Regions from separate parts of the Xanthobacter sp. DMC12 genome, predicted to be linked through region 3. Evidence: predicted binding sites of a transcription regulator. Region 3 holds the regulator's gene; each other region holds the start of a gene.
The links. The regulator LexA, encoded in region 3, represses DNA repair genes until DNA is damaged. The targets are predictions, from matches to a motif close to TGTTCNNNNTGTGTTCNG.
Positions count from the first base shown of each region.

Region 1: a site for LexA is predicted at 5,047-5,064, ahead of def (peptide deformylase). Genes of this name have one in related genera too.
Region 2: a site for LexA is predicted at 1,049-1,066, ahead of ACT535_RS22740 (ATP-dependent helicase). Genes of this name have one in related genera too.

Region 1 is NZ_JBQUYZ010000002.1:526,740-534,014, reverse strand. Features, by position in the region: gene ACT535_RS10615 (class I SAM-dependent DNA methyltransferase) at 1-1,135, opposite strand, end outside; tRNA gene ACT535_RS10610 (tRNA-Leu) at 1,360-1,444, opposite strand; gene ACT535_RS10605 (enoyl-CoA hydratase) at 1,579-2,349, opposite strand; gene mutM (bifunctional DNA-formamidopyrimidine glycosylase/DNA-(apurinic or apyrimidinic site) lyase) at 2,485-3,363, opposite strand; gene ACT535_RS10595 (DUF2200 domain-containing protein) at 3,487-3,840, opposite strand; gene ACT535_RS10590 (DNA recombination protein RmuC) at 3,847-5,001, opposite strand; gene def (peptide deformylase) at 5,102-5,620, shown strand; gene fmt (methionyl-tRNA formyltransferase) at 5,657-6,580, shown strand; gene truA (tRNA pseudouridine(38-40) synthase TruA) at 6,596-7,275, shown strand, end outside.
Region 2 is NZ_JBQUYZ010000007.1:233,345-240,619, reverse strand. Features, by position in the region: gene ACT535_RS22755 (MFS transporter) at 1-316, shown strand, start outside; gene ACT535_RS22750 (cupin domain-containing protein) at 321-704, shown strand; gene ACT535_RS22745 (hypothetical protein) at 778-1,011, shown strand; gene ACT535_RS22740 (ATP-dependent helicase) at 1,166-3,565, shown strand; gene ACT535_RS22735 (GGDEF domain-containing protein) at 3,674-4,948, shown strand; gene ACT535_RS22730 (50S ribosomal protein L11 methyltransferase) at 4,959-5,870, shown strand; gene ACT535_RS22725 (hypothetical protein) at 5,891-6,088, opposite strand; gene ACT535_RS22720 (thioesterase family protein) at 6,339-6,848, opposite strand; gene ACT535_RS22715 (FAD-linked oxidase C-terminal domain-containing protein) at 7,055-7,275, shown strand, end outside.
Region 3 is NZ_JBQUYZ010000001.1:654,381-661,655, forward strand. Features, by position in the region: gene moaC (cyclic pyranopterin monophosphate synthase MoaC) at 1-78, shown strand, start outside; gene ACT535_RS02915 (molybdopterin molybdotransferase MoeA) at 132-1,346, shown strand; gene lexA (transcriptional repressor LexA) at 1,503-2,213, shown strand; gene ACT535_RS02925 (ComEC/Rec2 family competence protein) at 2,340-4,577, opposite strand; gene gltX (glutamate--tRNA ligase) at 4,749-6,164, shown strand; gene ACT535_RS02935 (sulfurtransferase TusA family protein) at 6,161-6,397, shown strand; gene ACT535_RS02940 (M20 aminoacylase family protein) at 6,401-7,275, opposite strand, start outside.

The DNA.
Region 1 (7,275 bases), on a different contig from region 3:
CGAGCACGAGGCGCTCCACATAGGCGCGCGGCGTGTAGTGCGCCCCGAGCTTGCGCCGCTCGACCGGGTCCAGCGCCTGCTCCAGCAGCGTGCCGAAGATGGCCGGCTCCACCTCGCGCCAATTGGCCTTTGCCGCCTCGAACAGCTCGCCGATCTCCTCTCGCGGCAGCGGCAGCACCGTGCGGTCCTTGAAAAGGTAGCCGTTAAAGCGCTTCACCTTGGCCTCGATGGCGAAGGCGAAGGAGCCGGTGTCCATGGCCTCCCAGAGCTGGCCGACCAATTGGGGAAAATGCTCCGGATGCGTCCGGCACCGCTCCAGCACCCGCTTGAAACTACCCTCCGGGATCAGCTCCACATCCTCGGCGAACATGGTGAAGAGGCAGCGCATGAGGAACGACGCGATGGCCTCGCGTCGGTAGAGCGGGAGGCCATCCGGCCGGCGCTGCTCCTCGAGGAATTTCGACACCTTAGCCAGCCGCTCCGCGATGCCGCGCGTGACCTTGGCGGCCCGCCTGGTCGGGTCGAGGCTGTGGGGATCAGTCCAGACCTGCTTGAGGCGCTCGCGCACCTCGGCCGAGCGCAAATCCTGGAGGAAGACGCGGAAGCCCTGGCGATCGGGGAACTGGGCGTAATTCTTCCCCTGGCCGGAAAAGTCCGCATACAGCTCGAAGCAGTGGCCCACGTCGCAGACGATGAGGAAAGGCGGCCAGCCCTCGGACGGCGGCAGCGCCTTAGCGTAGTCCTCCGCCTGGCGCCGGGCATTCATCATCAGCACGTCCCAGCGGCGGCTCTCGCGCCGCCCCTGCGGCAGCACCTCCACCGGAAACAGGCCGTGCTGTTCCGCCCCGCCGGGCACCTTCGGCCCCTCGCCCTGGCGGCTCTGCTTGGCCTCCAGCACGAAGCAGCCGCGCTTGTAGAGATCGATTCGCCCGTGTGCCGTCGAGCCGTCGGGCTCGCGGAACGTCACCGCGCGCTCGAAAACATAGGCGTTGAGGCCCCGCTCATGCCCCGCCGGCTCCGGCGGCTCCACGCCGATCAGGTTGCAGAATTCCGTGAGGAACAGCGCATAGTTGGCGCGCTCCTGCCCGCCCTCACGGCCTGTCCAACGGGAAATGAAGCGCTCGACGTCGGCCATGCCCGCCCGAGTGACACGAGGAAAGGCTGCGAAGCTAGCGTTCCGTCACGCGGTGGGCAATGCGGTAGCCGGGGGATTCGCCGTGGGGCCTTGAGGCCGGCATCAGCTCCGGTCCATTCGCGGGAGGGCGAGCAAAGTACGGATTGCCCACGTTATGCCCACGAAATTCAATGCCGGGGATTTTTTGAAAACGGGCAAGAGCAAAAAGCTCTTTGTTTTCAAAATGGTGCCCAGGAGAGGACTCGAACCTCCACGGCTTTCACCACTGGTACCTGAAACCAGCGCGTCTACCAATTCCGCCACCTGGGCCCCGTCCGGTTTTGGCCGGCTGGGAGCGCGACACATAGAGGGGGTGCGGCTTGCTTGTCAACACGCTCCTTGCGCTGTCCCGCGGAAAGATGGGGAGAGGCGGGTGCGGCCGGTGGGGCCGCACCCGCGTCGGGTCAGGCCTTGAAGTCGGGCGGGCGCTTTTCGATGAAGGCGCTCATGCCTTCCTGCTGGTGGGGAAGGCCGAACTGGGACTGGAAGACCCGGCGCTCAAAGCGGATGCCCTCGGCGAGCGAGGTCTCGTAGGAGCGGTTCACCGCCTCCTTGGTCTGCATGGCGACAGGCAGCGACATGCCGGCGATCACCTTCGCCACCTTCAGCGCCTCGGTCATCAGCTCGGCGGCGGGGATGATGCGCGAGACGAGGCCGGAGCGCTCGGCTTCCACCGCATCCATCAGGCGGCCGGTGAGGCACATCTCCATGGCCTTCGACTTGCCGATGAAGCGCGTGAGGCGCTGGGTGCCGCCGGAGCCGGGCATGACGCCGAGCTTGATCTCCGGCTGGCCGAACTTCGCCGTGTCGGCGGCGAGGATGAAATCGCACATCATGGCGAGCTCGCAGCCGCCGCCCAGCGCGAAGCCGGCCACCGCCGCGATCACCGGCTTGCGGGTGCGCGAGAGGCGCTCCCAGGAGGTGATGTAGTCGTCGAGATACGTGTCCGGATAGGTGAAGTTCTGCATCGCCTTGATGTCGGCGCCGGCGGCGAACGCCTTCTCCGAGCCGGTGAGGATGATGCAGCCGATGGCGCGGTCGTGCTCCAGCACGTCGAGGGCGGCGTTCAGCTCGTTGATGAGCTGGGCGTTGAGCGCGTTCAGCGCCTGCGGGCGGTTCAGCCGGATGATGCCGACCCGCTCGTCCACCTCCAACAGGATCGTCTCGTAAGCCATCCTCATCTCCTCCTCAGCCGGCGTGACACCGGTCGATAGCCTCGGCGGCGCTTCGCGCGCACGGGTGACGTGCTCTACCGTGCCTCGGCGTTGATGCGAAGTGGCAGCCTCGCACAGCGGCCGTGCGAGGCTGCGCTATCGCTGGCAGACGGGGCAGTAGAAGGTGGAGCGCCCGCCCTGCACGATGCGCCGGACGATGCCCTTGCAATGCCGGGTCCGGCAGGGCTCGCCCTCGCGGCCGTAGACGCGGAAGGTGTGCTGGAAATAGCCCAGCTCGCCGCTCACCTGCTTGTGGTCGCGGAGCGAGGAGCCGCCGGCCTGGATGGCCTCGCGCAGCACGTCGCGGATGGCGGTGACGAGGCGTTCCATCCGCGGCGTCGGCTTGCCGTCGCCCGTCACGATGGTGTGGGCGAGACGGCGCGGCGAGAGGCCGGCGCGGAACAGGGCCTCGCACACATAGATGTTGCCGAGCCCGGCGACGAGCTTCTGGTCCAGCAGCGCGGCCTTCAGCGAGGTGTTGCGGCGGGCGAAGACGCTTGCGAGATAGTCCGCGTGGAAAGCATTGCCCAGCGGCTCGGGGCCGAGCCCGGCGAGCAGCGGATGGCTCTCCAGCCGGTCGTAAGGCACGATCAGGATGGCGCCGAAGCGGCGCGGATCGTTGAAGGTGACGGTCGTGCCGCCGGCGAGGTGCAGCACCACGTGATCGTGCGGCCCGGCTTCCGCGCGCGGATAATGGAAGGCGCCCGGCCGAAGCGCCTTTGCCCCCTCCACCCGGATGGAGCCGGACATGCCGAGGTGCAGGATCATCACCTCGCCGCCGTCGAGATCGGCCAGCAGGTATTTGGCACGACGGCCGATGGCCTCCACGCGGCGACCCGCCAGACGTTCGGCAAAATTCTCCGGCAGCGGCCAGCGCAGGTCCGGGCGGCGCGCTTCGGCGCTCTCGATCACGGCGCCCTGCAAGACGGGCATCAGGCCGCGGCGGACGGTTTCCACCTCGGGCAGTTCGGGCATTTCGTCCTTAAGGGTCACGGGCGCGCAACAACCGGCGCGCGATTCATCTCGGCCGCCAGCATCCCGCCTCGAACGCCGCCGCGCAAGATGCCGCAGATGCGGAGGGCGGCCACATCAACAGCCTCAGCCCTTGCGCAGGATCTTCTCCAGCGGCCGCCCGCGCGCCAGCTCGTCGATGAGCTTATCGAGATACCTTATTTCCCGCATGGTCGGCTCGGCGACGTCCTCCACCCGCACACCGCAGACGACGCCCGTGATGAGCGCACGGGCCGGATTGGGCGCGGGCGCCTCAGCGAAAAAGGTCTCGAAATCCGTCCTGCTGACGGCGAGGGCGCGCAACTCTGCATCGGAATAGCCGGTCAACCAGCGGATGATCTCGTCGACCTCCGCCTGGGTGCGCCCCTTGCGCTCGGCCTTGGCGATATAGAGCGGGTAAACGCTGGCGAAGCTGGTCGTATAGATGCGGTGCTTCTGCATGGGCGCTCACTGGGGAGGCGCGGAGGGCGGAGGGCCGGGCGCATCGAAATCCAGCTGCTCCAGCCGCAGCCCACGGCGGGCGATCTTGTCGGCGGAGACGATGACGCGCTGCACGTCGTCGCCCACTTGCGCGAAATGCTTGGCGAGATCGCCCACCCGCTCGCGCAGGCGGCTCACATCGTCCACGAGGGCGGCGACCTCCGTCCGCACGCGGTCCGCCTCCTCGCGCATGCGGGCGTCTTTCGCGATGGCCTGCACCACCTGTACGGCCAGCATCAGCAACGAAGGGGAGACGAGCACCACGCGCAGCCGATAGGCCTCCTGCACCACGCCGTCGAAATGCTCGCTGATCTCGGCATAGACGGATTCCGACGGAACGAAGATGAGCGCCACATCCTGCGTCTCGCCGGGGATGAAATAGCGCTCGGCCACGTCATAGACGTGCTTCAAGAGATCGTTGCGCAGGCGCTGGCCGGCCGCCTTGCGGTGCTCGGGTGACGGGGCCTCGCGGAAGGCGGTGACGGCCTCCAGCGGGAATTTGGAATCCACCAGCAGCGGGCGGGGGTCGCCCGGCAGGAAGATGGCGCAGTCCGGCCGCTTGCCGTTGGAGAGGGTGTACTGGAAGGCGAAGCTGCCGCGGGGCAGCCCATCGGAGACGATGGCCTCCATCCGCGCCTGCCCGAAGGCGCCACGCGCCTGCTTGTTGGCGAGCGTCTCGCGCAGGGAAACGACCTGCGCGGAGAGGTCGCCGAGGCTGCGCTCGGCCGCCTCCACCATCACGAGGCGCTCGGCGATGCGCGTCAGGCTTTCGTGGGTGGCGCGGGCGGCGGTGGAGAGCGTCTCGCCAAGGCGATGGGAAGTCTGGTCCAGCCGGTCGGAGACGGCCCGGGCCAGCTCGCTCTGCCGCTGGGCGAGAATTTCCGTCATGCTCTGCACGCGGCCGGCGGTCTCGGACTGGACGCGGACCAGCTCGCGCAGGCGGCGGTCCATCTCGTCCCGCCGCAGGGCTTCCTCGGAAGCGGCGGCGGCGCGCGCCCGCGACTGGCGCACGAGGCTCACCAGCACCAGAAACAGCAGCAGCGCCAGCACCGCCGCGGCGACCGCAGCCGCCTCGGCCACGGTGAAGGGCCGCCCGCCGAAGGTGAACAGCACAACCGGCATGCCTTGCTCTTGCGTGAACCTTCTCTTCTTACGTGATTCTCTTCCTTGAACAAACGGCGAACATGTTGACCTATGCGGCAGCTTCGCTTATCTCGCTCGAATGACGATCCGGCCCATCCTCATCATCCCCGAGCCCAAGCTGCGCACGCTTTCCACCCCGGTCGAAAAGATCGACAACGAGGTGCGCAAGCTGGTGGAGGACATGTTCGAGACCATGTACGACGCCCCCGGCATCGGGCTGGCGGCCATACAGGTGGGTGTGCAGCGCCGCGTCATCACCATCGATGTGGCGCGTGACGGCGAGAACAAGAAGCCCATCGCCCTCATTAATCCCGAGATCATAGCGGCTTCGGAGGAAACCTCCGTCTACAGCGAGGGCTGCCTCTCCATCCCCGAATATTACGAGGAGGTGGAGCGGCCGGCCAAGGTGGCGGTGCGCTTCCTGGACGTGGAGGGCAAGACGCGGGAGGTGGAGGCCGAGGGCCTGTTCGCCACCTGCGTGCAGCACGAGATCGACCACCTCAACGGCGTGCTCTTCATCGATCATATCTCCAAGCTGAAGCGCGACCGGGTCATCAAGAAGTTCACCAAGCAGGCGAAGCACAAGGCCGAGGCCTGACCCCATCGCGGCGGGCGATCACGGGACACGAGGTTCATGCGCATCGTCTTCATGGGCACGCCGGATTTCGCCGTGCCCACCCTCTCGGAAATCGTCGGGCGCGGCCATGAGGTGGTTGCGGTCTATACCCGCGCCCCTGCCCCGGCGGGCCGGCGCGGGCTCGACCTCACCCCCTCCCCCGTCCATGCGGTGGCCGAGCGCTTCGGCCTGCCGGTGTTCACGCCGAAAAGCCTGAAGGGCGAGGAGGCGGCGGAAGCCTTCCGCGCCCATGATGCGGACGTGGCGGTGGTGGTGGCCTATGGCCTCATCCTGCCGCAGGCCATCCTCGATGCGCCGCGCCTCGGCTGCCTGAACCTGCACGGCTCCCTGCTGCCACGCTGGCGCGGCGCCGCGCCCATCCAGCGGGCCATCATGGCCGGCGACACGGAGACCGGTGTCGCGGTGATGCAGATGGAAGCGGGGCTGGACACCGGCCCCGTGGGCCTCGTCGAGCGCATCCCGATTGGCCCGGACATGACCGCCGGCGAATTGCACGACCGGATGATGGTGATCGGCGCCGACCTCATGGGCCGGGCTCTGGCCGCGCTGGAGCGGGGCGGCCTCGGCTTCACGCCCCAGCCGGCCAGCGGCGTGGAATATGCCGTCAAGATCGAGAAGGCGGAGACGCGCATCGACTGGTCGAAGCCCGCCCAGGAAGTCCACGATCGCATCCGCGGCCTCTCCCCCTTCCCCGGCGCCTGGTTCCCTTTCGGGCCGGAGGAGGCGCGGGTGAAGGTGCTGCGCTCCACGCTGGCGAACGGCTCCGCCGCGCCGGGCACGGTGCTGGACGACCACCTCACCATCGCCTGCGGCACCGGTGCCGTGCGGCTCGTGGAGCTGCAGAAGGCCGGCAAGCAGCCCATGGGGGCGGAAACCTTCCTTAGGGGCAATGCCGTCCCGCCCGGAAGCCGGCTCGCCTGACGGCGGCAACCCGCCATGCCCCGTTACAAACTCACCATCGAATACGACGGCACCTCCTTCGCCGGCTGGCAGATGCAGGCGGACCTGCCCACCGTGCAGGGCGTGCTGGCCGAGGCGTTCCAGCGCTTCTGCGGGGAAAAGGTGACGGTGGCGGGTGCCGGGCGCACCGATGCCGGGGTCCATGCCACCGGGCAGGTGGCCCATGTGGACCTGAGTAAGGACTGGCGCACGGACACGGTGCGCGATGCCATGACGGCCCAGCTTCGGCCCCACCCGGTGGCCGTGCTTTCCGCCGAGAAGGTGCCGGACAGCTTCGACGCCCGCTTCTCGGCCACCAAGCGGCACTATCTCTACCGCATCGTCAACCGCCGCCCGGATCTCGCGCTGGACCGCGACCGGGCGTGGCGCATTCCCCAGGCGCTGGATGCGCATGCCATGCACATCGCAGCCCAGCGTCTTCTGGGAAAGCACGACTTCTCCACCTTCCGCGCCGCCGAGTGCCAGGCCGCCTCGCCGGTGAAGACCCTGGACCAGCTGGACGTCTCCCGCCACGGCGACGAGATTCGCGTCGTCACCTCGGCGCGGTCCTTCCTGCACCATCAGGTGCGCTCCATGGTCGGCTCGCTGATGCGGGTGGGCGAAGGCCGCTGGAGCGCGGATGACCTCGCCGCCGCCCTCGCCGCCGCCGACCGCAC
Region 2 (7,275 bases), on a different contig from region 3:
CCTCCTTATCGGCGCGGTGGCCGGCCCGCTCCAGGCCGCCTCGCGCACCCTGCTGGTGCGCCTCGCGCCGCCCGAGAACATCGGCGAATGCTTCGGCCTGTTCGCGCTCTCCGGCAAGATCACCTCGTTTGCCGCCCCCACCACGGTCGCTATCGTTACCGCCCTGACACAAAGCCAGCGCGCGGGGGTGGCGGTGCTGGTCGCCTTCTTCGGGGTCGGTGCCATTCTTGTCGCAGGCATCCACGCACCCTTGCGGCAGGATGCCGGACAGGCGAAGGATGCGCCCCACACCGTCCGCCAGGCGCGCAGGGAGTGACCCCATGGCCATCCGCTCCATCCGCTTCGATCCGCACCCGCCGCTCGACCCCGGTGCGGCGACGACCGTGCATGAATGGTATCAGGATCGCACTGGCGCCTTCTCGGCGGGCTTCTGGGCCTCCGCCCCGTCGGAGATCGAGGTGAGCTACGACGAGGACGAATTCTGCGTCCTCATCGAAGGCACGGTGGAACTCACCGATGCCTCGGGCCACACCGAAACCTTCCTCGCCGGGCAGTCCTTCGTCATCCCCTCGGGGTTCAAGGGGGTGTGGAAGAGCGTGACGGCGGTGCGCAAGTTCTACGTGGTCCACCTCCCGCCGCCCGCCGCCGGAGCCCCCAAGGCCGCCTCCTTGCCTGATGCCGCCGGTGACCTCGCAGGAACCTGAACGCCCGCCGGGAACCACCCCGGGCACACACCTGTTGCCCTTCCGGGATGTGATTTCGGAAGGAGGCTCGCCCATGTCGATCCGGCTGCAACTCGCCGCCATGCTGTTCATGATGATCCAGGCCGTCACGTTCTTTGCCGGCCTGCTGGCGCTGCTGCTGTCGCCGCTGGCGCGCGACGCCATGAGCGTGATGCCCTTTGTCGTGATCGGCTCGTCGATCGTGTCCGCGCCGCTGTCGTGGTGGCTGGCACCCCGGCTCAGGGCCCGAACCTGGCGGCGCGAGGGCACGCTCGAACTGCTCAGGTGAAGGATCATCCGCGGCCAAGCTCGCAATCCGGCGCGCGCGATGCCATTTTGTTCCCTTGAGCGAATCACGCGCACCGAGACCTGTTGCATTGAGACCGCCTGAATCCCCGCGCCGTCCGGGCCATGAACCCGGCGGAGCGCCAGAGCTTCCCGCCTTGAAGCCCGGCGGCATTGCCGCGCGGGCCCGTGCCGGCATCGCGCCCGCCGGGCCGCAGGCCTCCTATCTCTCCGGCCTCAATCCCGAGCAGCGGGAGGCGGTGGAAACGCTTGACGGCCCGCTTCTGGTGCTCGCCGGCGCCGGAACGGGCAAGACGCGCGTGCTCACCGCCCGTGTCGCCCATATTCTCGCTTCCGGCCGCGCCTTTCCCTCGCAGATCCTTGTGGTGACCTTCACCAACAAGGCCGCGCGGGAAATGAAAGACCGCATCCATGGCATGGTCGGCGACCAGATCGAGGGGATGCCCTGGCTCGGCACCTTCCATTCCATCGGCGTGCGCATTCTCCGCCGCCACCACGAGCTGGTGGGGCTGAAGAGCGGCTTCACCATCCTCGACACGGACGACCAGATCCGCCTGCTCAAGCAGCTCCTCGCCGCCGAGAACATCGACGAGAAGCGCTGGCCGGCACGCCTGCTCGCCGCCACCATCGACGGCTGGAAGAACCGCGGCCTTTCGCCCAAGGACGTTCCGCCCGGCGAGGGCGCCGTCTTCGCCAACGGCAAGGGCGGGATGCTCTATGCCGCTTATCAGGCGCGCCTCAAGGCGCTGAACGCGGTGGATTTCGGCGATCTGCTGCTGGAAGGCATCCGCCTGTTCCGCGAGAACCCGGACGTGCTCGCCGAATACCACCGGCGCTTCAAGTATCTGCTGGTGGACGAGTATCAGGACACCAACGTCGCCCAGTATCTGTGGCTGCGCCTGCTCGCGCAGGGCTCGAAGAATGTCTGCTGCGTCGGCGACGACGACCAGTCCATCTATGGCTGGCGCGGCGCGGAGGTGGACAACATTCTTCGCTTTGAAAGCGACTTTCCCGGCGCCAAGGTCATCAGGCTGGAGCGCAATTACCGCTCGACGGGCCACATCCTCGCTTCGGCCGCCCACCTGATCGCCCACAATGAGGGGCGGCTCGGCAAGACCCTGTTCTCCGAGGGCGATGAGGGCGAGCGCGTCTCCGTCACCGGGGCGTGGGACAGCGGCGAGGAGGCCCGCGCGGTCGGCGAGGAGATCGAGGCGCTGCAACGCGCCGGGCATCGGCTATCGGAGATCGCCATCCTGGTGCGCGCCTCGTTCCAGATGCGCGAGTTCGAGGATCGCTTCGTCACGCTGGGCATGCCCTATCGCGTCATCGGCGGACCGCGCTTCTACGAGCGGGCGGAAATCCGCGATGCGCTCGCGTATCTGCGCTGCGTGAACTCCACCGCCGACGATCTCGCCTTCGAGCGCATCGTGAACGTGCCGAAACGGGGCATCGGCGACGCCACGGTGAAGCAGATCCACGACGTCGCCCGGGCCGCCGGCGTGCCCCTTCAGGAAGCCGCGCGCGTGCTCACCGAGAGCGAGGAACTGAAGCCCAAGGTGCGCGGCACCCTGCGCGGGCTCATCCAGGCCTTCGAGCGCTGGCGCGAGCAGGCCCGAACGGTCTCTCATACCGAGATCGCCGAGATCGTCCTCGACGAGAGCGGCTATACGGAGATGTGGCAGAAGGACCGCTCTGCCGAGGCCGCCGGGCGGCTGGAAAACCTGAAGGAGCTGGTGCGCTCCATGGAGCCGTTCGAGAACCTCTCCGGCTTCCTCGAGCACATCTCCCTCGTGATGGACGTGGACAACGGCGCCGGCGAGGATGCGGTGCAGGTCATGACCCTGCATTCGGCCAAGGGGCTGGAGTTCGACACCGTGTTCCTGCCCGGCTGGGAGGAAGGCCTGTTCCCCCACCAGCGCGCGCTGGACGAACAGGGCAAGGCGGGCCTCGAGGAAGAGCGGCGGCTCGCTTATGTGGGCATCACCCGGGCCCGTGCCTCCGCCCGCATCTGGTTCGCCTCCAATCGGCGCATCCACGGCATGTGGAATTCGACGGTGCCCTCCCGCTTCCTCGACGAACTGCCGGACGCGCATGTTCAGGTCGAGGAAAGCCGCGGGGGCATGGGCTGGGGCGGCTCGTCCTACGGCGGCGGTGGCAGCTACGGCCAGAGCCGGTTCGACCGGGCCGAGCCCTTCGCCGCCTCCTCCTATTCCACCCCCGGCTGGCAGAGGGCGCAGACCCAGCGCGGCCGCTCCGACACGGGCGGCGGCGGGGGCAGCGGCGGGCGTGGCGGCTTCTCCGAGCGCGGCGGGCGCTACGATGCCGGCGCTTCGGCGCGGCGCGGGCCGATGGTGATCGAGGGTACGCTGGTGGCCTCCTCCGCCGCCCCCTCCTCCGCCTTCAAGCGTGGCGAGCGGGTATTCCACATCAAGTTCGGCTATGGCGAAATCACGGGCATCGACGGCAACAAGCTGACCGTGCAGTTCGACAAGGCGGGCGAGAAACGGGTGGTGGATACCTTCGTCGAAAAGGCCTGACGCAATATTTGCGGGCGACGACCCAAATAGCGCCCCATTCCGGCCCGGCGGCCCTCATCTCCGCCCTGATCTTCCCCTAGCGTCGCCCGCGCCGCAGATTCCAGATCGATGATCACACTCAACATCCTCCTGCTCGGCGCCGAAATGCTGGTGTATTTCGGCGCCATGCTCGCGCTGTTCCGCTTGCGCGGCACGCTGGGCATCGGCGTGTTCTTCTGCGCGCTGGGCTCGCTCCATTTCATGGAGACGTATCTGGCCGCCGCCTACTACGTGCAGTTACCCCTCGCCGTCTCCCTGTCGCCGGGCTCCGCGGTATTATTCTCCGGAAAACTGGCGCTTCTGCTGCTCGTCTACATTCGCGAGGACGCGCTGGTCGCGCGCCAGCCCATCTACGGCCTTTTCCTCGGCAATCTGGTGCTGCTGGCGCTCGTTTTCCTGCTGCGCCAGCACGATGTGGTACCGGCCCCCGGCACGCCCGCGGACATCACCTTCATGGACCAGCTCGGCGCGCTGGCGGTGTGGAGCACGCTGCTGCTCTTCATCGATTCCATTGCCATGATCCTCGTCTACGAACGCCTGTCGTCGCGGGTGAAGCGGCATCCGGTGGCAGTGATCTGGGCGACGCTGGCGCTCGTGCTCACCTTCGATCAGGTGGGCTTTTTCGGCGTGCTGCATTTTGCGCTCGACGTGCCGTTCTCCGCGGGCGTCGGCGGCTGGATGGGCAAGATGGTGGCGGCGGGCCTCTATGCCCTCATGCTTGCCCTCTATCTCGACCGCTTCGAAATGGCCGGCAATCCGCAGCGCCCGCGCATCGCCGACGTGTTCGATACCCTCACCTACCGCCAGCGCTACGAGCAACTGGAGGTGACATCCCGGCTTGATCCGCTCACCGGCGTGCTCCACCGGGGCCAGCTGGAACCGCTGGGCCGCGACCTCGTGGCAATCGCCCGCAAGACCGGCCGGCCCATGAGCCTGCTGCTGGTGGATGTGGACGACTACAAGGAGGTCAACGACCTCCACGGCCACGCCACCGGCGACGACGTGTTGCGGCTGCTGGCGGGCGCCATCTCCGAGAGCCTTCGGCAGTCGGACCACGTGGTGCGCTATGGCGGCGACGAATTCGCGGTGCTGGCGCCGGGGGTGTCCCACGTCTCGGCGGTGGCCCTCGCCCACATGCTCAACGAAAGCGTGGCGGGGCTCACGCTGCCGGCCGGGGTGCGGCAGCAGACCCTCTCCATCGGCGTCGCGACATTGCCCGAGGACGGCCAGACCTTGACGGCACTGCTCGAAGCGGCCGACAAGCGCCTCTACGCGGCCAAGGACGCCGGGCGCAACCGCGTGACGGGAGCGACGGGCGACGGCGGCCCCAGCGACAACGGATGACGTTTCACCCATGCTCGAAGGCCTCCCCCCCAACGACGCCACCCATGTGATGCGGGTCGAGGCGCCACGCCGGCAGGCGCAGCGCATCGCCGACCTGATCTCGGAGACGTTCGACCCCGCCGAGGTGGCCGTGGCCAATTTCGAGCGGACGGACGACGACTGGGTGGTGGAAGTCTACGCCGGGGCCGCGTTCGATCCGGACATGCTGCGCGAGCTGGTGGAGATCGCGGCCGGCCCGGAGCTTGCCGCCGCCGTGACCTTCGGCGAGATCGAGCAGAAGGACTGGGTGGCCGCGAGCCTCGAAGGCCTCGCGCCGGTGGCCGTCGGACCGGTGGTGGTCCATGGCTCCCATGATCGCGGCCGGGTGGGGCCGCACCGGATCGGCATCGAGATCGAGGCCGCGCTAGCCTTCGGCACAGGCCACCACGGCACCACGCAGGGCTGCCTCCACGCCATCGTCCACGCCGCGCGCAAGGGACGCCCGCAGCGCGTGCTGGACGTGGGCACGGGCACCGGCGTGCTCGCCATCGCGGCGGAGCGGCTGTTTCACACGGAGATCGTGGGGAGCGACATCGACATCGTGGCGGTGCGCACGGCCAAGGCGAATGCGGCGGCCAACAAGGCGCCGGGGGTGCGCATGGTTCATGCGGCGGGTGCCGGGGCGCGGGCAATCCGCATCCATGGCCCCTACGACCTGATCCTCGCCAACATCCTGCTGCCGCCGCTGAAGCGGCTGGCGCGCCCGCTCGCATCCCTGCTGGCACCGGGGGGGCGTATCGTCCTGTCGGGACTGCTCACCGCCCAGGTTCCGGCCGCATTGGCGGCCTACCGGGCGCAGGGGCTGCACCTCGTCAGCCAGCGGCATATCGAGGGCTGGGCCACCCTGACCCTCGCCGCGCGGTCGGGTCGGCCGCGCGGATGAGGGGTCTTACCTGAAGCGTGTCAGTTCAGCGGATCGCGACCGTTGAGCTGCACATAACGGGACAGCTCGCGCTCGGCCTGCTCCATCCGGGCGGCGATGATCGCGTCCATCAGACGGCCGAAGAAGCCCTTGCCGGCAGTCTTGCCAGCCGCAGCCTTGGGAGCGGCAGAACGGGTGTCGCGGGAAAGGGTGTCGGGAGAAAAGGTAACGGCGCTCATGGAGGCCTCCTGCACTGGCCCTACGGGGCTTTATCGCAGTGCAATATATGCCTCTGTGCGGCGCAGCAGAACTTCCCGCCAGACATGCCAGACCTGCGCAGAGCGCACGGTAAAGGCATGGTTGCCGATTGAGCAGTCGCCCCCCGAAGAGAAAGGCGGCCGGGCGTTATCGCCTCAGCCGCCATCGGCGCAGCAGCGCCGCGATGACCGCGATGGACGTCAGGATCACGGTCGCCTCAACAGTCGCGCTTCAGGATCGCGACGGCATGGACACCTTGCGGCCGACGCCGTCAAGCGGCGGCAGGCCGGCATGGGCGGCGCGCATGGTGGCGATCCGTTCCAGCACGTCGTCCGGGAAGGGCACCACGCGCCGCGAGCCGAGGTCCACGTGCAGGGTGATCTGCTCCGACGTGGCGGAAACCCAGCCGTCGGTGGCATGATGCAGCGACTGGAAGAGGTGCAGCCTCTTCTCGTCATAGTCGAGCAGCCGCATCGTCACGCGCACCGGCGAGTCCGGAGCCAGTTCGCGGGCATAGCGGATGTGGGATTCGCCGGTGAAGAAGGAGGCGCCGCGGGCGCGGGCGTAGGTCGGCCCCAGCCCGAGCAGGCAGAGCGCCTCATCCAGCGCCCGGTCGAAGATGAGCGTGTAATAGGCCACGTTGAGATGGCCGTTATAGTCGATCCAGTTGCTCTCCACCTTCATGGAGGAGGACACGAACGGGGCAAAGAACACGGGTTCAAAGTCGATTCGGTCGAGCATGGCCGCCTCGCTTCGTCAGGTTTCAGATTTTGCCGCTTGTGAGAGCACTGTGCCGTGCTAGGAGGCATCCGTCATCCTGAAAAAGCGCCGCAGAGCGAATCAAAAAAGTCACTGTCAAGTCGAAACTGCTTCTAAAACGGTTCAATCCACTTTTGCGCAATCCGGGTCCCGCCCGGCCGGCGCAGACAAAGGTTAAGGATTTGTAAATGGTTGCCGCAGCCGCGAAATCCGACAGTGCAATGCCCGATCGCATCGCCCAGGCGGTGCAGCGCCTGCAGGCCGCATTGGATCACAAGGTCGTTACGGGCCGCGCCGTGCGGGAACAGCACGCGAACGTGACGACCTACCTGCCCAACGAGCCTGCGGACGCCGTTGTTTTCGCTGAATGCACGGAAGATGTGCAGGCCGTGGTCCGCGTCTGCGACGA
Region 3 (7,275 bases):
CGGATTGAAGGTATCCGCCTGCTGGAGAAATCCGGCGGCCGCAGCGGCCATTTCCGCGCAGATGACGGAGCGGCTTGATCCGTTTCCGCCATCATGACCCGACAGCACGTGCAGAGTGAGGGAGCCGCGCCATGGCGCTCATGACCGTCGAGGAGGCCACCGCGCTCATCACTGAGGGCGTCGTCGCGCTCGGCGTCGAGGATGTGCCGGTGCAGGCGGCGGCCGGGCGGGTGCTGGCGCGCGATCTCGCGGCCCGCCGCACGCAGCCCCCCGCCGACATGTCGGCCATGGACGGCTACGCCGTGCGCGGCGCCGACATCGCCGAGACGCCCGCCCGCCTGACCGTGATCGGCGAGTCCGCCGCAGGGCGCCCCTTTGCGGGTGTTGTGGCCGCCGGGCAGTCCGTACGCATCTTCACCGGTGCCGTGGTGCCGGAGGGCGCCGACACGGTGGTGATCCAGGAGAACGTCACCCGCGAGGGCGACACCATAACCACCACCGCCCCGACCGCCGCGCTCCGCAACGTGCGCAAGCGCGGCTGCGATTTTTCCGAAAGCGCACCCGGCCTGTTCGCCGGCCGGCGCCTGACAGGCCGCGACATCATGCTGGCCGCCGCCATGGACCATGCGACAGTGCCGGTCGCGCGCCGCCCGCGCGTCGCCTTGCTGCAGACCGGCGACGAACTGGTGCTGCCCGGCCAGGGCACCGGCAACGACAGCGAGATCGTCGTCTCCAACGCCTTCGGCCTCGCCGAACTCGCCCGCCGCGCCGGTGCCGATGTGACCGACCTCGGCCTCATCAAGGACGACCTCGCGGCCATCCGCGCCGTGGTGGCGCGGGCGCTCTCCGGCGAATTCGATCTCGTGGTCTCCTCCGGCGGCGCCTCCGTGGGCGATCATGACCTGATGGCCCCGGCGCTGAAGGCCGAGGGGGTGGACCTCTCGGTGCACAAGATCGCGCTGCGCCCCGGAAAGCCGCTGATGTTCGGCCATCGCGGCGCCGTGCGGGTGCTGGGGCTGCCGGGCAACCCGGTGTCCTCCCACGTCTGCGGGATGGTCTACCTCGTCCCCCTCATCCGCGCTCTGCAGGGTGATTCCCGCCCCGGCCCCGAGACCGTGCCGGCGCGCCTCGCGGCCGACCTGCCACCCAATGATGTGCGGCGGGACTTCATGCGCGCGACTCTCGACCGCCGGGCGGATGGCTCGATCCACGCCATTCCCTGCGCCTCGCAGGACAGCGCCATGCTGAGCATTCTCTCCGCCGCCGACTGCCTTCTGGTGCGCCCGCCCTTCGCGCCTGCGGGGCGTGTCGGAGACCCCTGCGAGATTATTCCCTTCGACGATTGAGCGTTAACGGGGCCTTCACCACTTGCGGAACACAAAAGGAACAGATAAAGACTGTTCATGATTTGTTTCGCGGCGCACCGGGCTGGATGCGCTTGGAATCGGGACCGGCCGAGAGCGCCGCTTCCGGGCGGTGCGTGCAAGGAACGGGGCCAGGGAATGCTCACTCGGAAGCAATATGACCTTCTGCGCTTCATCCATGAGCGGCTCAAGGAAACCGGGGTCCCACCCTCCTTCGACGAGATGAAGGAAGCGCTGGACCTGCGCTCCAAGTCCGGCATCCACCGCCTCATCACCGCTCTGGAAGAGCGCGGCTTCATCCGCCGCCTGCCCAACCGCGCCCGTGCGCTGGAAGTGGTGCGCCTGCCCGACAGCGTGGCGCCGGGCCTTGCCTCCGCCCGGTCCGCAGGGCGCGGCTTCTCCCCTTCGGTCATCGAGGGCAGCCTCGGCAAGGTCCGTCCGGTGCCGGAGGACGACGAGGCGGGCCAGGTGGTCTCGGTGCCGGTCATGGGCCGCATCGCGGCCGGCACGCCCATCTCCGCCATCCAGAGCCGCAGCCACACGCTGAACATCCCGCCCGAGATGCTGGGCTCGGGCGAGCACTTCGCCCTTGAAGTCCGCGGTGACAGCATGATCGAGGCCGGCATCCTCGACGGCGACACGGTGCTGATCCGCAAATGCGACAGCGCCGATACCGGCGACATCATCGTCGCGCTGGTGGACGACGAGGAAGCCACCCTCAAGCGCCTGCGCAAGAAGGGCGCCTCCATCGCGCTCGAGGCCGCCAATCCAGCCTACGAGACCCGCATCTTCGGGCCCGACCGCGTGCGCATCCAGGGCCGGCTCATAGGCCTGATGCGCCGCTACTGATCCTTATTTCTCCTGCGGGAGATCCGGAACGGGGTGAGGGGCGCGGCGGTCCACGCTCAACGGGCGCCTGCGCTTTTTCTCAAGGGCGTTGCTCCTCACCCCGACGCCTCTTGAAGCCCCCCCCCATCAGGGCGCGGTCGCATCCGCCTGAGGGTCGCCGGCATCGGCGGTGGCGGGTTCGGATATGGGTTCCGGCGGCAGCGGCGCCATCCAGGGACGGGATACGCCAGCCTTGCGGCTGGATTCGGCGACGAGCGCGCCGTCGCGGAGGGTGAAGGCGAGCGTCCCTGTCCGCGCGAGTTTCGCCGGGGTCAGCACCTCTGCCGGGCAGGTCTTGGGCGGCGGATCGCGGGTAACGATCATGCGGGCATTCAGGCAGTCCGCCTCCAGGCTTTCGGCGCGGCGCGAAATGGCGATGGTGCCGCCACCGGGCAGCGGCGCGGTGCAGCCGAGCGGATCGCAGGTGAAGCCGGCGGCGAGGTCCTTCGTTCCGGCCGTGCGGCGGTCGCCCTCCCGCGTCAGCCACTGCTCCACCAGCAGTTTCTGGCCGGAGGCGCCGAGCACCGAAAGCCGCCCGTCCGGCATCCGCACCGCCACCGTCTGCGCATCGGGCGCTATGAGGAGGTCTGGCTTCAGAGGCGCGCCCGCCACCAGCGCGGCGAGGCCGAGGGGCACCAGCGCCGCGAGGGTGAGGACGCCGCGCAGCAGGCAGAGGGCCAGCAGCGCGAGCGAGAACCACAGCAGCGTCCCGGTGCCGATGAAGGCGGCGCGGATGTCGGCGCCCGGCAGCGTGCCCACCCAGTCGGACACCGCCGTCATGATCTCGATGCCGCGCCCCATCACCGGCCAGGCGAGATGATCCCAGCCGAACGGCATCAGCAGCACGCCCGCCAGTCCCGCCGGCATCACCAGGAAGGACACCGCCGGCATGGCGGCGAGGTTGGCGAGCAGGCCATAGGGCGCCACCCGCTGGAAATGGAAGATGCCGTAGGGCGCCGTCGCGAGCCCCGCCACCAGCGAGGTCAGCGCCGTGCCCGCCACCAGCACAGCCACCCAGGAGACCACCGCGCCGGCGATGCCATCCGGCCGGGGGATCGCCCGCAAGGGCTGGAGCCGCTCATAGGCGGCGACGAGGGCGAGGGTGGCGGCAAACGACATCTGCGTTCCCGGGTCCAGCGCCGCCTCCGGCGTCAGCGCCAGCACCACCACCGCCGCAACGCCCACCGAGCGCAGCGACAGGGACGGCCGCCCCACCATCACGCCCGCCAGCACGAGCCCGGTCATGACGAAGGAGCGCTGGGCCGGCACGTCATTGCCCGACAGCACGAGATAGAAGGCGCTGCCCGAAAGCGCGATCAGCGCCGCGATGGACTTGATGGGCAACGACACCGCCAGCCCCGGCACCAGCGCCAGCACGCCCCGCGCCAGTGCGAACAGGGTACCGGCCACCAGCGCCATGTGCAGGCCGGAGATGGAGAGGATGTGCGAGAGGCCGGAGACGCGCATGCTCTCCTCCACCGCCCGCGGAATGCCGGAACGGTCGCCGGCGACCAGCGCCACCGCCACCTCGGCCGGCACGCCGGTGAGCGAGGCGCGGATCCGGTTCGAGAGGCTTTGCCTCACCCCGTCCAGCCCCATGGCGAGGCGCACGGACAGAGGCGGATCGCGCGGCGCCGCCGCCTTCGGCCGGCCGAGCCCGTAGCCGATGGCGCCGATGCCCTGAAACCACGGCGCGCGGCCGAAATCGTGGGCGCCGGGCATGGCGGGGCCGGAGGGCGGCAGCAATTGCGCCAGCTGCGTCACATGGCTGCCCACCGGCGGGGCCCAGTCCTTGCGGAGCGAGAGCCGCACCAGCGCCGGGGCGTTGGCGAGCCCGCGCACGGCGTCTCCATCAAGCCGCAGCAGGATGCGGTCGCCCGTGGTCCGCCGCTCGACCCGCTCGATGAAGCCGGACAGGCGCACCGGGGTCTTGGGCGGCACGATCATCTCGTGGGCGATGAGCGCGGTGCGCACCCCGCCCGCCGCAAAGCCGGCTGCAGTTGCAAGCAGCACCGCGGCGATGCCGAACGTCACGGGGCGGGCCCGCGCAGCCAAGGCCGCCGCCGCAAATGCCGCCACCAGGACGAGGCTGGCGACGAGCGACGGCTCGGTGGACGCGCCGAAGTAGAGCAGGATACCGGCGGTGAAGGCGGCCGGCAGCCACAGGATCAGCCGGCCCGAGGCCGCCTCGGCCGCCACGTCATGGGCGATGCGGGCCTTCAGCGCATCGGCGAAGCGGATAAGACCGCGCGTGGAGAGCGCCGGGAGCGCGCCCGCAGCTCCCCGCCCCCCTGTCCGCGCCCTGCCTGAGGCCCGCTCGTCCATCCCCGCCCGCCGAGGGGCCGGTCCGGGCCGCGCCCGCCCCGTGTTCCTTGTGCCCCGCCTCTATGCTACACGGGCGCCTCCCGCGCGCCATGTGGTTCGGTTTGCGTTCCGCAGGGCTGCCGCACGCGCGTCTTCCGTCCAAGCGGACCCAATCCCGCCGAGCCCCGCCCGATGTCGCAGATCGTCACCCGCTTCGCCCCCTCGCCCACCGGCTTCCTGCATATCGGCGGGGCGCGCACGGCGCTGTTCAACTGGCTCTATGCCCGCCACACGGGCGGCAAGATGCTGCTGCGCATCGAGGATACGGACCGCCAGCGCTCCACCAAGGAGGCCATCGACGCCATCCTCGAAGGCCTCTCCTGGCTCGGCATCGATTGGGACGGCGATCCCATCTACCAGTTCGCCCGCGCCGAGCGGCACCAGGCCGCGGTGGCGGAGATGCTGGCGAAGGGCAATGCCTATCGCTGCTATGCCACCCCCCAGGAGCTGGACGAGATGCGCGAGCTGGCCCGCAAGGAGGGCCGCCCGCCGCGCTATGACGGCCGCTGGCGCGACCGCGACCCCTCCGAGGCGCCGGCCGACCGCGCGCCCGTCATCCGCCTGCGCGCCCCGCAGGAGGGCGAGACGGTGATCGAGGACATGGTGCAGGGCACCGTGACCTTCCCCAACAAGGATCTCGACGACCTCGTCCTGCTGCGCTCGGACGGCACGCCCACCTACATGCTGGCCGTGGTGGTGGACGACCACGACATGGGCGTCACCCACATCATCCGCGGCGACGACCACCTCACCAACGCCGCCCGCCAGACGCAGATCTACCGCGCGCTGGGCTGGGACGTGCCGCGCATGGCGCACATTCCCCTCATCCACGGGCCGGACGGCGCCAAGCTCTCCAAGCGCCACGGTGCGCTGGGCGTCGATGCCTATCGCGACATGGGCTATCTGCCGGCGGCGCTGCGCAACTATCTGGTGCGCCTCGGCTGGAGCCATGGCGACCAGGAGGTGTTCTCCACCGACGAGATGGTCGAATTCTTCGACCTCGACAAGGTCGGCCGCTCCGCTGCGCGCTTCGACTTCGCCAAGCTCGAAAGCCTCAACGGCCACTACATGCGCGCCTCCAGCGATGCCGAACTCCTGGCCGCCATCGACGCGCTGCTGCCCCACCTGCCGGACGCGGAGCACCGCCTGCCGCGCATGACGGACACCCGCCGTGCCCAGCTCGCCGCCGCCATGCCGGGTCTGAAGGAGCGGGCGAAGACGCTGGTCGAACTGCTCGACAATGCCGACTTCATCTTCGTCGAGCGGCCCATCCCGCTGGACGAGAAGGCGACGACCCTGCTCTCGGCCGAGGGCCGCGCCCACCTCGGCCGGCTCGTGCCGCTGCTGGAAGCCGTGGAGTGGACCGCCGCCGCCACCGAGGCCGTGGTGCGCGGGTATGCGGAGGCTCAGGGCGTGAAGCTCGGTGCCGTGGCCCAACCGCTGCGCGCCGCGCTCACCGGCAAGTCCACCTCCCCGCCGGTGTTCGACGTGCTGATCGTGCTCGGCCGCGAGGAGAGCCTCGGCCGGCTCCGGGATCAGGCGGCTTGAAGGCGGCCGCTGTCACCGTCGCGCTGGATCTGAAGGGGCTGAAATGCCCCCTGCCCGCCTTGCGCACCCGCAAGGCGCTGGCGCAGGCGGCGGCGGGCACACGGCTCGTCGTCACCTGCACGGACCCCATGGCGGTGATCGACATTCCCCACCTCGCCCACGAGACGGGCGCGGTGCTGGAGACGCAGGAGGTCGCGGCCGGCCTGCTGACGTTCGTGCTGGTGAAGGCGTAGGGATCAAGCGGTCAGCGGCAGCGCCCGCTCCACCAGCCGCACCCAATAGGACGCCCCATAGGGAATCGCGGCATCGGCGAAGTCGTACTGCGGATGGTGCAGGCCGGCGGACGGACCGTTGCCGATGAAGATATAGGCGCCCGGCTTCTCCTCCAGCATGTAGGCGAAGTCCTCGGCCGCCATCAGCGGCGGCGCGGCGGCGTCCACCTCCGAGGCGCCGGCCACCTCGCTCGCCACCTCGGCGGCGAAGGCCACCTGATCGGCGTGGTTGCTGGTGACGGGATAGCCTTCCTTGAAGCTTACCTTGGCAGTGGCGCCATAAGCGGCGGCGACGCCTTCCGCCACCTGCCGGATGCGTTCGCGCAGCTGCGCGCGGACACCCTGATCCAGCGTGCGGGCGGTGCCGACGAGGGTGGCGGAGGGCGGCAGCACATTGTCCGCCTCTCCCGCATGGAACATGGCGATGGAGACCACCGCCGCCTCCAGCGGGTCCACGTTGCGCGAGACGATCTGCTGCAGCGCCATCACGATGGCGGCGCCGGTGAGCACCACGTCCACACCCTGGTTGGGCCGCGCGGCATGGGCGCCGCGCCCGTCCACCACGATCTCGATATGGTCGGACGAGGCCATGATGCCGCCCGGCCGCATAGCGAAGCGGCCCACCTCCAGCCCCGGCAGATTGTGCATGCCGTAGACTTCGCGCACGGGGAAGCGCGCGAACAGCCCGTCGTCGATCATCGCCTTGGCGCCAGCCCCCCCCTCTTCCGCCGGCTGGAAGATGAGCACCGCCGTGCCGGAGAAGGCGCGGGTCTCGGCGAGGTGGCGCGCGGCGCCGAGCAACATGGCGGTGTGCCCGTCATGGCCGCAGGCGTGCATCT